DNA from 3 places in the Pantoea sp. CFCC18177 genome. Region 1 is predicted to be linked to each of the others. Evidence: predicted binding sites of a transcription regulator. Region 1 holds the regulator's gene; each other region holds the start of a gene.
The links. The regulator PhoB, encoded in region 1, activates phosphate uptake and scavenging genes when phosphate is short. The targets are predictions, from matches to a motif close to CTGTCATAAAACTGNCNNAT.

Region 1 (4,252 bases):
TCGATGGCGGCGCGTGCCTGCGCCATTTGGCTTTCTGAAAGCGGCAGGTAGCCCGCTTCAGTGACGCGTCGTTGCCCTGCTGGCGATAACACCTGATGCAGGAAAGCACTGACCAAGGGTGGCAAGGGTTTGCCTGGCGCTTTATTCACATAAATGTAGAGAGGACGAGACCACGGATAGTGGCCGCTACGAATAGATTCGGCATCGGGCATCACGCTCGCGCCGCTGGCCGTCTTGATCGGCACCATTTTTACGCCGCTCAGATGGAAACCGAAGCTGGCATAGCCAATGCTGTTGGGGGTACTCGCCACCGCTTGTACCACGGCAGCCGAACCCGGAAATTCCGCGACGTCAGCGCGAAAATCGCCTTTACACAGTGCCTGTTGTTTAAAGAATCCCCAGGTGCCCGAGGCTGAGTTACGACCAAAGCGCTGAATGCTGCGTTTTGCCCAGCCATCCTGATTCAATCCGAGATCGCCCCAGCGCTGCGGTACACTGTGCGCGCCACATAAGCGGGTGACGGAGAAGAGTGCATCGAGTTGCGGTTGATCAATATCGGGCAGCGGGTTGTCCTGATTCACCACCACCACCAGCGCATCCATGGCAACAGGAACAGCCAATGGAGGATAACCATAGCGCGTGGTGAACAGTTGGCGCTCATCAATCTGCATCGGGCGGCTCATCGCCCCCAACTGGGCGGCACCGGCCGCCAGCGCGGTGGGCGCGGTGGAGGAGCCCGCCGCCTGTACCTGAACGTTAACGCCAGGTGACTGACGGCTAAAATCCTCGCCCCACAGCGTCATCAGATAGCCGAGGGTATCAGAACCCACGCTGCTCAAATTGCCGGTGAGCATGGTTTGTTGGCCCTGCGCCAGCGCAGAGCACAACAGCAAAGTGAACAGCAACAGCGATTTCATCAGGTTATCCGGTGGCGTTTACTGCGCCACATTCTCGCGGATTCCCTTTGCCACAATCAACCGTGGCGGCAGAAGAAAACTAAAACAGGTTTCCTGATGCGGGATACTGGTGATCTCCAGCCGCGCATTGTGATGGCTTAACGCATGTTTCACGATCGCCAGCCCCAGCCCACTACCACCTGTGGCGCGTGAGCGGGCTTTATCCACCCGATAGAAGCGCTCTGTCAGGCGTGGCAAATGCTCTTCACTGATCCCCGGCCCGTTATCACAGACCTTAAACTGCGCGCCCTCTTTCGTGCGCAGCCAGCTGATGTCGAGACGCGTGCCATCTGGCGTGTGATTCACCGCGTTGTAGACCAAATTGGAAATGGCACTCCGCAGTTGCTCATCATTACCAAACACTTTGAGATGCGGATCGGTGTGGAAATGGATACTGTGACGGCCCTGGCTCAGGGTTTCTGCCTCACGCTGCAACAACAGCAGCATACCTGGCACATCCACGGTTTCTTTCAAATCGATGGCCGGTGCCGCTTCGATACGCGACAGCGTCAGTAATTGTTTCACCAGGCTATCCATACGACGCGTCTGTTCCTGCATGGTGTGCAATGCTTTGCCACGCGTGCGCTCGTTCATCGTCGCATCGTCCATCATCTCCAGATACCCCTGCAACACCGTTAACGGGGTGCGCAGTTCGTGGCTGACGTTAGCGAAGAAGTTACGCCGCGCGCCTTCCAACTGGTGCATCTGGGTCACATCACGCGCCACCATCAGCCACTGCCCTTCACTGTAGGGCATCACGCGGAATTCCATATGATGCTGGTTGTTAAGCACCAGCGTCAGTGGCTTATTAAAATCGCGCTGACGGATATAGCGAGAAAACTCAGGATAGCGCAGCAAATTGAGGATGTTCTGACCGTTATCCTCCGGCCAGCGCAAGCCCAAATGCTGTTGAGCCAGTCCGTTACACCAGAAAATCGTGCCCTCTTCGGTGGTCAACACCACCGCATCGGGGAGCGATTCCGCACCGCTGCGAAAACGCTTAATCAGATTACCGAGTTCACGACGGCGACGTCGGTTACGCAGTTGCATCTGGTACAGACCGTAAAACAGCGGCTCCCAACTGCCGCGCCCGGAAGGCGGCGTCATGGAGCGATCAACCCACAACCAGTGCGACAGACGCATCAGGTTTCTGAAGTGCCAAAACAGCACGCTGGATACGGCAATCAGCAGCAGCCAGGGCAGATAACCGAACAACAGACCCAGCACCAGCGCAGGCAAGCAGACCAGCGCCAGCTCGGTCATTAATCTCTTCCAGGAGAGTCGTTCCAGCACGGTAAAAGACTCCGTTTAGTAGCGGGCAGAGAAACGATACCCTGTTCCGCGTACGGTTTGAACCATGCGATCGTGACCAGAAACTTCCAAAGCTTTACGTAAACGACGGATATGCACATCAACCGTACGATCTTCGACGTACACGTTGGTGCCCCAAACGTGGTTTAACAGCTGCTCACGGCTGTATACACGCTCTGGATGCGTCATAAAGAAGTGCAGTAATTTATATTCCGTTGGGCCCATTTCCAGCGGGGTGCTCTCGGCCATCACACGGTGTGAGGAGGGATCCAGGCTCAAGCCCTGCATCTCAATCACCTCTTCCACTGCCATCGGCGAGATACGACGCATCACCGCCTTGATACGCGCCATCAGCTCTTTCGGTGAGAAAGGCTTGGTGATGTAGTCATCCGCGCCCACTTCCAGACCGCGTACGCGATCCTCTTCTTCACCACGCGCCGTCAGCATCATCACCGGGATATCGCGCGTCATCGCTTCACGTTTCAAATGTTTAATAAACTGAATACCGCTGCCACCCGGCAACATCCAGTCCAGCAGAATCAAATCAGGCCACGGCTCGATCAGCTTACCAATCGCGCTGTCGTAGTCTTCGGCCTCAATAGGCTGGTAATCATTCTGTTCCAGCACGAAACATAACATTTCACGGATGGGAGCTTCGTCTTCCACAACCAAAATGCGCTTAGCCATTATAACTCCTGCTGTTGTGACGGCTTGTCACGGGGATTTGCGGCGTCATTATGCGTCAGTTTTATGACACTTTTATGAAAAACCCGACCTATGATAAATAGTTAAAAAACAGAAATGTGACAACGATTAGCGCTTTTTTTTCTTTGCGATCTGAAGAGGTTATACTTCTCGCTCGCTTAACTAAGCACGGAGTTTTCATGCGCATCATACACACGGCGGATTGGCATCTCGGTCAGTTCTTTTACAGTAAAAGCCGCGCGGCAGAGCATCAGGCCTTCCTTGAGTGGCTACTGGACCAGATCCAGCAGCATCAAGTCGATGCACTCATCGTCGCCGGAGACCTGTTTGATACCGGTTCGCCACCCAGTTATGCGCGTGAAATGTTTAACCGCTTTGTGGTGGCATTGCAGCCCACTGGGTGTCAGTTGGTGGTGTTGGCAGGAAACCATGATTCCGTTGCCACCCTCAATGAATCGCGTGAACTCCTTGCCTGCCTGAATACCCGCGTGATCACCAGCGCCACGCCACAAGGCGAGCAGCAGGTGCTGACGCTGCATCAGCGTGATGGCACGCCGGGCGCGCTACTGTGCGCCATCCCTTATCTTCGTCCACGGGATATTCTGCGTAGTCAGGCCGGGCAATCAGGCCGTGAAAAGCAAATCTCATTGCTGGAGGCGATAGAGCAGCACTACCAGCAGTGTTACGCGGCAGCCCTCACGCAGCGTGGCGATCAGCCACTGCCGATCATCGCCACCGGGCACCTCACCACGGTGGGGGTCACCAAAAGCGACTCGGTACGCGATATCTATATCGGCACGCTGGATGCCTTCCCGGCGCAGGCTTTTCCCCCTGCGGATTACATCGCGCTTGGCCATATCCATCGGGCGCAACGTATCGCCGATAGCGAGCATATCCGCTACAGCGGTTCACCGATCCCACTCAGTTTTGATGAACTGGGCCGCGATAAGAGTGTGTTCCTGCTGGATTTCAGCCGCCAGTTAGACGCCGTTACCCCGCTCACCATTCCGCTGTTCCAGCCGATGCAGATGCTCAAAGGATCGATGGCGGAAATTGAGCAACAGCTGACGCAATTCAATGAGGGCGATGGCGAAAAACCGGTCTGGCTGGATATTGAAATCACCACGCAAGAGTACCTTAGCGACCTGCAGCGTCGCGTCGAACAGCTCACCGAAGCGCTGCCCGTGGAAGTGCTGCTGGTACGACGTAGCCGTGAGCAGCGCCAGCGCAGCCTGGCACGCATGGACAACGAAACCCTGAGCGAGCTGAAAGTAGAAGAG
Region 2 (4,252 bases), on a different contig from region 1:
GGCATTCACCATCAGCGCGGTGTTCGCTGGTTTTGCCGGTACGCTGTTCGCCGCGCGCCAGGGCTTTGTCAGTCCGGAATCTTTCACCTTTGTTGAATCGGCCTTTGTACTGGCGATTGTGGTATTGGGCGGCATGGGCTCTCAGTTTGCGGTGATCCTCGCGGCTGTACTGCTGGTGGTGTCGCGCGAGCTGATGCGTGATTTGAACGAGTACAGCATGCTGGTGCTCGGTGGTTTGATGGTGCTGATGATGATCTGGCGTCCGCAAGGATTACTGCCGATGAAGCGTCCACACCTGAAGTTAAAAAGCAGTAAACAAGGAGAGCAGGCATGAGTCAGCCTTTATTAGCCGTTGAAGGCTTGATGATGCGCTTTGGCGGCCTGTTGGCCGTCAACAATGTGGCGCTGGAACTGCACCCTCAGGAAATCGTGTCACTGATTGGCCCAAACGGTGCCGGTAAAACCACGGTGTTTAACTGCCTGACCGGTTTTTACAAGCCGACCGGCGGCACCATCAAACTGCGCGACCAGCCATTACAGGGCCTGCCGGGCCAGAAGATTGCGCGCATGGGCATCGTGCGTACTTTTCAGCACGTGCGTCTGTTCCGTGAAATGACGGTGATCGAAAACCTGCTGGTGGCGCAGCATCAGCATCTGAAAAGCGGCGTATTCTCCGGTCTGTTCAAGACGCCAGCGTTTCGCCGTGGCGAAAGTGAAGCCCTGGATCGTGCCGCGACCTGGCTGGAGCGCATTGGTTTACTGGATCTGGCTAACCGCCAGGCGGGTAATCTCGCTTACGGTCAACAGCGCCGTCTGGAGATTGCGCGCTGCATGGTGACACGTCCTGAAATCCTGATGCTGGATGAACCGGCTGCAGGACTTAACCCACGTGAAACGCATGAGCTGGATGAACTGATTGCCGAACTGCGTGGCGAGCACAAGGTCTCGGTGCTGTTGATTGAACATGATATGAAGCTGGTAATGGGAATTTCTGACCGCATTTATGTGGTCAATCAGGGCACACCGCTGGCTAACGGCACGCCGGAAGAAGTGCGCAACAATCCGGATGTGATCCGTGCTTATTTAGGTGAGGCGTAATATGGCAAACCCAATTTTAACTTTGCAGGGTGTCAGTGCCCATTACGGCCCGATTCAGGCGCTGCATAACATTAATCTGCACATCAATCAGGGGGAAATTGTCACCCTGATTGGTGCTAACGGTGCGGGTAAAACCACGCTGCTCGGCACGCTGTGCGGTGAGCCACGCGCCACCAGCGGCACCGTGGTGTTTGATGGTAAAGAGATTACTGACTGGCAAACCGCCAAAATCATGCGTGAAGCGATTGCGATTGTGCCAGAAGGCCGCCGCGTGTTTTCGCGTATGACAGTGGAAGAGAACCTGGCGATGGGCGGTTTTTTTGCCACGCGTCAGCAGTATCAGGAGCGCATTGAACGCGTTTACCAACTGTTCCCCCGGTTGGCAGAGCGTAAAGTGCAGCGTGCGGGCACCATGTCCGGTGGTGAGCAACAGATGCTGGCCATTGGCCGCGCGTTGATGAGCCAGCCGCGTTTACTGTTGTTGGACGAACCTTCTTTGGGCTTAGCGCCGATTATCATTCAGCAGATTTTCGACACTATTGAGCAACTGCGTAAAGAGGGCATGACCATCTTTCTGGTGGAGCAAAACGCCAACCAGGCACTGAAGTTGGCCGATCGTGGCTACGTACTGGAAAACGGCCATGTAGTGCTGGAAGACAGCGGAGAAGCGTTGTTGTCCAACGAAGCGGTACGTAGCGCTTACCTGGGTGCCTGAAATACTATCATGGCTGCATAGATCCGTAGCGGCGCAATTCATTGCGCTTCCTGCAAACGCGCGATGAATCGCGCCGCTACAATAATGTGCGCGCTGTCCGCCCGCAATCTGACTGTGCCGCCGGCGGTCTGATTGAAGGTGCGGTTTGAATGTAACGCCGACGGTCCGAACACAGTGCACGAATTTGAGATAATTCGTGCCACTTAAAACTTTCTTATGCGCTTTTACCTCGTCACATTCCCGTCATAATCCTGTTATTTTTCCGTCATTTCCTCGTGTCATGTTACTTCGCGAACAAAAAAATGCGTGATATCGCGCGTACCTAACAAGCACAGGAAAAAACTTATGTCCGCTTTTACGCTTCGTCCCCGCCTGATGAGTGTGTTGCTCGGTCTGGCGCTCAGCGGTAATGCGCTGGCTGCTACAGACATTCCTTTCTGGCACTCAATGGAAGGCGAGTTAGGCAAAGAAGTCGATTCTCTGGCACAACGTTTTAACCAGGCTCACCCAGAATACAAAATCGTACCGACTTACAAAGGTAACTATGAGCAGAGCCTGGCAGCGGGTATCGCTGCTGTGCGTACTGGTAAAGCCCCGGCTATTCTGCAGGTTTACGAAGTGGGTACGGCAACCATGATGGCGTCTAAAGCCATCGTTCCGGTGCATGACGTGTTCAAAGACGCGGGCGTGCAGATGGATCCAAAACAGTTCGTGCCAGCCGTTGCGGGTTACTACAGCGACAGCAAAGGCCAGCTGATCTCTCAGCCGTTTAACAGCTCGACCCCAGTGCTGTACTACAACAAAGACGCCTTCAAGAAAGCAGGTCTGAACCCAGACCAGCCACCGAAAACCTGGCAGGAGCTGGCGAAAGATGCCGATGCCCTGCGCAAAGCCGGCATGACCTGTGGCTACGCCAGTGGCTGGCAGGGCTGGATTCAGATCGAAAACTTCAGCGCCTGGCATGCACTGCCGGTTGCCACCAAGAACAACGGCTTCGACGGTACCGATGCGGTGCTGGAGTTCAACAAGCCGGTGCAGGTGCGTCACATCCAAATGCTTGAAGACATGAACAAGAAGGGTGATTTCACCTACTTCGGCCGTAAAGATGAGTCTACAGCCAAGTTCTATAACGGCGATTGCGGTATCACCACCGCATCTTCAGGTTCTCTGGCGGATATCAAACACTACGCCAAGTTCAACTTCGGCGTAGGCATGATGCCATACGACTCAACCGTGCCAGACGCACCGCAGAACGCCATTATCGGCGGCGCGAGCCTGTGGGTGATGAAAGGCAAAGATGCCAACACCTACAAAGGTGTAGCAGAGTTCATGAAGTTCCTGGCACAGCCAGAGATCGCAGCGGAATGGCACCAAAAGACCGGTTATCTGCCGATCACCACTGCAGCGTATGAGCTGACCAAACAGCAGGGCTTCTACGACAAGAACCCAGGTGCAGACATTGCCACGCGTCAGATGCTGAACAAAGATCCACTGCCGTTCACCAAAGGCATGCGTCTGGGCAACATGCCACAGATTCGTACCATCGTGGACGAGGAACTGGAAGGCGTGTGGACGGGTAAACAGGCACCACAAGCTGCACTGGATAACGCAGTGAAGCGCGGAAATGAACTGCTGCGTCGTTTTGAACAGCAAGTGAAGTAATTCCGTTGTCTCGGGGCTGGCGCGTGGCGTCAGCCCCGATTTCTCTTTGGCGAGTCTGTTATGTCCTCATCACGCCCCGTTTTTCGATCCCGTTTTCTGCCCTATTTGCTGGTCGCACCGCAGCTGGTGATCACCGCCATTTTCTTCCTGTGGCCTGCCGGGGAAGCGCTGTGGTATTCGTTGCAAAGCATCGATCCCTTTGGCATATCCAGCACCTTTGTCGGTCTGGACAACTTCAAGCGCTTGTTTAATGACAGCTATTATCTCGACTCTTTCTGGACCACCATTGAGTTCAGCGCACTGGTCACGGTGTGCGGCATGACCTTCTCGCTGCTGCTGGCGGCGCTGGTTGATTACGTGGTGCGTCTGAAAAAGCTGTATCAAACCTTATTGCTGCTGCCTTACGCCGTTGCGCCCGTGGTGGCGGCCGTACTGTGGATGTTCCTGTTCAATCCCGGCCTTGGCCTGTTCAGCCACCTGTTGAACCAGATTGGCTACAACTGGAACTACGCGCAAAACAGTGGTCAGGCGATGTTCCTGATCGTGTTGGCCTCTATCTGGCAGCAGATGAGCTACAACTTCCTGTTCTTCTTCGCCGCGCTGCAGTCGATTCCAAAATCGCTGGTGGAAGCGGCGGCGATTGACGGCGCCGGACCGGTGCGCCGTTTCTTCAACCTGTCACTGCCGCTGATTACGCCAGTGAGTTTCTTCCTGCTGGTGGTTAACCTGGTGTATGCCTTCTTCGATACCTTCCCGGTGATCGATGCCGCCACGGGC
Region 3 (4,252 bases), on a different contig from region 1:
TCCCCGCTGCATTCGACGTCATTGCGGCTCCAGCTGGGAGGGGAACATGATCAGCACTATCGCGCTTTTTTGGGCTCTGTGTGTGGTTTGTCTGGTGAATATGGCGCGCTACTTCTCTTCTTTGCGCTCGCTATTGGCTGTGCTGCGCGGTTGTGATCCGCTGCTGTATCAATATGTGGATGGGGCGGGGTTCTTCACGTCTCATGGCCAGCCCAGTAAGCAGGTGCGGCTGGTGCGTTATATCTGGGATAAGCGCTATCGCGATCATCACGACGACGAATTCATTCGCCGCTGCGAGCGCGTGCGTGGGCAGTTTGTGCTGACCAGTGGGCTGTGTTTTCTGGTGGTGGTGAGCCTGATAGCCATGGCGATCTGGCAATAAAAAAGGGCGACATTGCTGTCGCCCCTCTGTTTTCTACGGATGGCTTAAATAATCTTCAGGGCAATCCAGTAGAGCGAACCTGACAGCACAATACACACCGGCAGGGTGAACACCCATGCCATGGCGATATTTTTGATGGTGCGGCTTTGTAAGCCACCGCCATCAACCAGCATGGTGCCGGCAACCGATGACGACAGGATGTGCGTGGTCGACACCGGCATACCGGTATAACTGGCGATACCAATAGAGACCGCAGCGGTGACCTGTGCAGACATGCCCTGCGCATAGGTCATGCCTTTCTTACCGATTTTCTCGCCGATAGTGGTCGCCACACGACGCCAGCCAATCATGGTACCAATGCCCAGCGCTAACGCCACCGCCATGATGATCCAGACCGGTGCGTACTCCACGGTGCCCAGCAGATCGCCCTTCAGCTTGTTGAGGAAGCGCTTATCATCAGCACTGGTCTCCGGCAGCTTCGCCGCGCGGTCAGCGGTATCCGATACGCACATCAGCAAACGACGCATCTGGCTACGCTGATCAACGGTCAGTTGATCGTAGCTGTTCAGATTAGCCAGCAAGCCTTGTGCGCGGTCGATAGCCTGAAGGGCACGACTGCTGTCGCAATGGAACTCATGCGGACCGCCCACTGACTCTTCCGGCGTCGGCACCACAGGGGGCGCCATCTGCACGATGTGCGTCAGAGAATCACCATGCTGCTGATAGTACTGCTGCAGATGATTAACGGCATCACGTGTTCGGGTGATGTCATAACCGGAGGCATTCATGTTCACCACGAAACCGGCCGGTGCTACGCCAATCAGCACTAACATAATCAGGCCAATGCCTTTCTGACCATCGTTAGCACCGTGCGAGTAGCTCACGCCGATTGCTGAGACAATCAGTGCAATACGTGTCCAGAACGGTGGCTTCTTCTTGCCATCGATCTTTTCACGGTCTGCAGGGGTCATGTGGATACGCGAACGTTTCGTGGTGCCGCTCCAGTAGCGACGCAGCAAGAAAATCAGCGAACCCGCAATCACCAGTCCGACAATCGGTGACAGAATCAGAGAAAGGAAAATATTGATCACTTTCGGCAGGTTGAGCGCGTCAACCACCGAGGTGCCGGTCATCAGGGCATTGGTGAGACCAATACCGATAATGGCGCCAATCAATGTATGCGAACTGGAGGCCGGTAAACCCAGATACCAGGTACCCAGGTTCCAGATAATGGCTGCCAGCAGCATGGAGAACACCATGGCAAGGCCATGTGCGGAACCGACGTTCAGTAGCAGATCCGTAGGCAGCATATGCACGATGGCATAGGCCACACTCAAACCGCCCAGCAAAACGCCTAAGAAGTTGAAAACACCAGCCATCACAACCGCCAACTGCGCCCGCATCGCACGGGTATAAATGACAGTAGCGACTGCGTTAGCCGTGTCGTGGAAACCGTTGATTGCTTCATAGAACAATACGAACAGCAGAGCAATAACCAAAAACAGGCCGGTGCTTAGGTCAAGACCAGCAAACAGATGCAGCATAAACGTTACGCCATTTTGGAGGACATGAACGCGGCGCATTATCTGCGACAACACGCATGATGTGAAAGGAAAATATAGTCCCTTTTTGTCTTAAAATTGCAATGTAAGCACTAAGACAAGGCAAAAAGGCTGAAAAATAAGGCAGTTACATTATGACACATTTGCGGCATTTTTTTGACGCTGGCGCGAATTGCCGCAGATCTCTACAATCAGCGCCTTTCAATCAGGTGGGTTAAGAGCTGTGGACAAGTTTGACGTTATCATTATTGGTGCAGGCGCAGCCGGCATGTTCTGCGCAGCGCAGGCAGGACAGTTAGGTCGTCGCGTGCTGCTGCTGGATAACGGCAAAAAGGCCGGGCGCAAAATCCTGATGTCGGGCGGTGGTCGTTGTAATTTCACCAATATGTACACCGAACCGGCGGCGTATTTTTCGCACAATCCGCATTTCAGTAAATCGGCGTTGGCACGTTATACCCAGTGGGATTTCATCGATCTGGTGAACCGTCATGGCATTGCCTATCACGAGAAAACCCTCGGCCAGCTGTTCTGCGATGATTCGGCCCAGCAGATTGTCGATCTGCTTTTAAAAGAGTGTGAAGCCGGACAGGTGACGTTGCGTTTGCGTAGCGAAGTGCTGAGCGTGGCACGTGATGAGAAAGGTTACACGCTGCAACTCAACGGCTCAGAGGTTCAGGCGGAAAAACTGGTGATCGCCAGCGGTGGATTATCGATGCCGGGGCTGGGTGCTACGCCATTTGGCTATAAAGTCGCCGAACAGTTTGGCCTGAAAGTCTTCCCGACACGCGCCGCGCTGGTGCCTTTCACGTTGCACAAGCCGTTGCTGGATCAGCTAAACACGCTGTCGGGCGTGGCATTGCCGACCACGATAACAGCACAAGACGGCACGCTGTTTAAAGAAGCGATGCTGTTTACCCATCGCGGTTTGTCCGGCCCGGCGGTGTTGCAAATCTCCAGCTTCTGGCAACCTGGGGAATTCGTCACCATCAACCTGTCACCGGAAACCTCGCTGGAGGATTTCATCAACGTGCAGCGCGAGGCGCATCCCAATCTCAGCCTGAAAAACAGCCTGGCAAAAATCTTGCCGAAGCGGCTGGTGGAAGTGTTGCAGGAGTTGAAGCAGATCCCGGATGTCACCTTGAAACAGCTTAACAGCAAACAGCAGGGTGAACTGGTGAATACGCTGCATCAATGGCGCGTGCAGCCCAACGGCACCGAAGGGTATCGCACGGCGGAAGTGACTCTGGGCGGTGTGGATACCACCCAGCTTTCATCAAAAACCATGGAAGCGCGCGACGTGCCTGGACTGTACTTTATCGGTGAAGTGGTGGATGTCACCGGTTGGCTGGGCGGGTATAACTTCCAGTGGGCATGGAGTTCGGCCTGGGCGTGCGCGCAGGCGCTGTAAATATCTGCACCCTGGAGACGGTCGCCATAAATGGCGACCCTACAAGGAAAATGTAGGGTGCGCATTTAGGTACAACCGGGCCAATGGCGGCATCGGATGCAATGACGCATTTATGCGCACCTGGCCAATGGCGACCGTTTCCGTGACAGCACACGCCAACATGAATTGGCTATTGCGCGGCTTTTCCCGCCAATGTCGAGGCGGGTGCCAGTTCGCTAGAGTGATCCTGCAACAGCACACGTCCCAACAGGCTATCTCTGTTCACCACGCCGTATTTCAGGTGCGTGGCGATATATTTGCGGTCAAAGCTGGTGAGTTTATACACCGGCGGCAAAATCTCCGGCAACGCATCCACCATCAGCATGCGACTCAGTTTTACCGGGCGCCAGCCGCTCAGGGTTTGATACAGCAACGCACCGGCTTCCGCCTTACGTAAATAGAAGTTGTACTGGTTCTCTTCGCGCAACGCCTGTTGCTGAGCGATATAGACCACCAGATAATCTGGCGTTTTAATCCCCTGCAGAATGGTGTCGTAGTTGGGCAGCGCCAGCAGTTGCTGGAAAAAAGCGGCAGAACCTAACTCGACGATAGGCCGGAAACACTGTAGCCAGCGGCCAATAAAGGCATTGTTTTTCGGTGCCGCCAGGAACCAGGATTCAATCACCGGATAATCGCGATCGCGAATCGACTCCTCGCGATAAAAGGCGACCAGGTCATATTGTTGATCCGCATTGACCGCCAGCAGTTCATCCAGCGTGCGATTGAGAATGATGGTGGCATCCATCCAGACACCGCCATAGCGGTGTAATAGTTCCAGACGGATCACATCACTTTTATGCGAAGCACGCATATCCGGGTGAACAAACTTCAGGTCCGGCAAATACTCGTGCATGTTGAGGT

Region 2: the regulator PhoB is predicted to act here: its motif matches at 2,054-2,073, upstream of ugpB (sn-glycerol-3-phosphate ABC transporter substrate-binding protein UgpB).
Region 3: the regulator PhoB is predicted to act here: its motif matches at 2,088-2,107, upstream of pitA (inorganic phosphate transporter PitA).

The regions. Positions count from the first base shown of each region.
Region 1 covers NZ_JBNBPL010000015.1:4,630-8,881, forward strand. The annotation lists gene ACPUC8_RS15785 (PstS family phosphate ABC transporter substrate-binding protein) at 1-917, opposite strand, end outside; gene phoR (phosphate regulon sensor histidine kinase PhoR) at 936-2,249, opposite strand; gene phoB (phosphate response regulator transcription factor PhoB) at 2,265-2,954, opposite strand; gene sbcD (exonuclease subunit SbcD) at 3,152-4,252, shown strand, end outside.
Region 2 covers NZ_JBNBPL010000017.1:49,548-53,799, forward strand. The annotation lists gene ACPUC8_RS17130 (high-affinity branched-chain amino acid ABC transporter permease LivM) at 1-334, shown strand, start outside; gene livG (high-affinity branched-chain amino acid ABC transporter ATP-binding protein LivG) at 331-1,098, shown strand; gene livF (high-affinity branched-chain amino acid ABC transporter ATP-binding protein LivF) at 1,100-1,813, shown strand; gene ugpB (sn-glycerol-3-phosphate ABC transporter substrate-binding protein UgpB) at 2,159-3,475, shown strand; gene ugpA (sn-glycerol-3-phosphate ABC transporter permease UgpA) at 3,536-4,252, shown strand, end outside.
Region 3 covers NZ_JBNBPL010000013.1:35,748-39,999, reverse strand. The annotation lists gene uspB (universal stress protein UspB) at 47-382, shown strand; gene pitA (inorganic phosphate transporter PitA) at 427-1,926, opposite strand; gene ACPUC8_RS14735 (BaiN/RdsA family NAD(P)/FAD-dependent oxidoreductase) at 2,135-3,352, shown strand; gene ACPUC8_RS14730 (glycosyltransferase family 32 protein) at 3,522-4,252, opposite strand, start outside.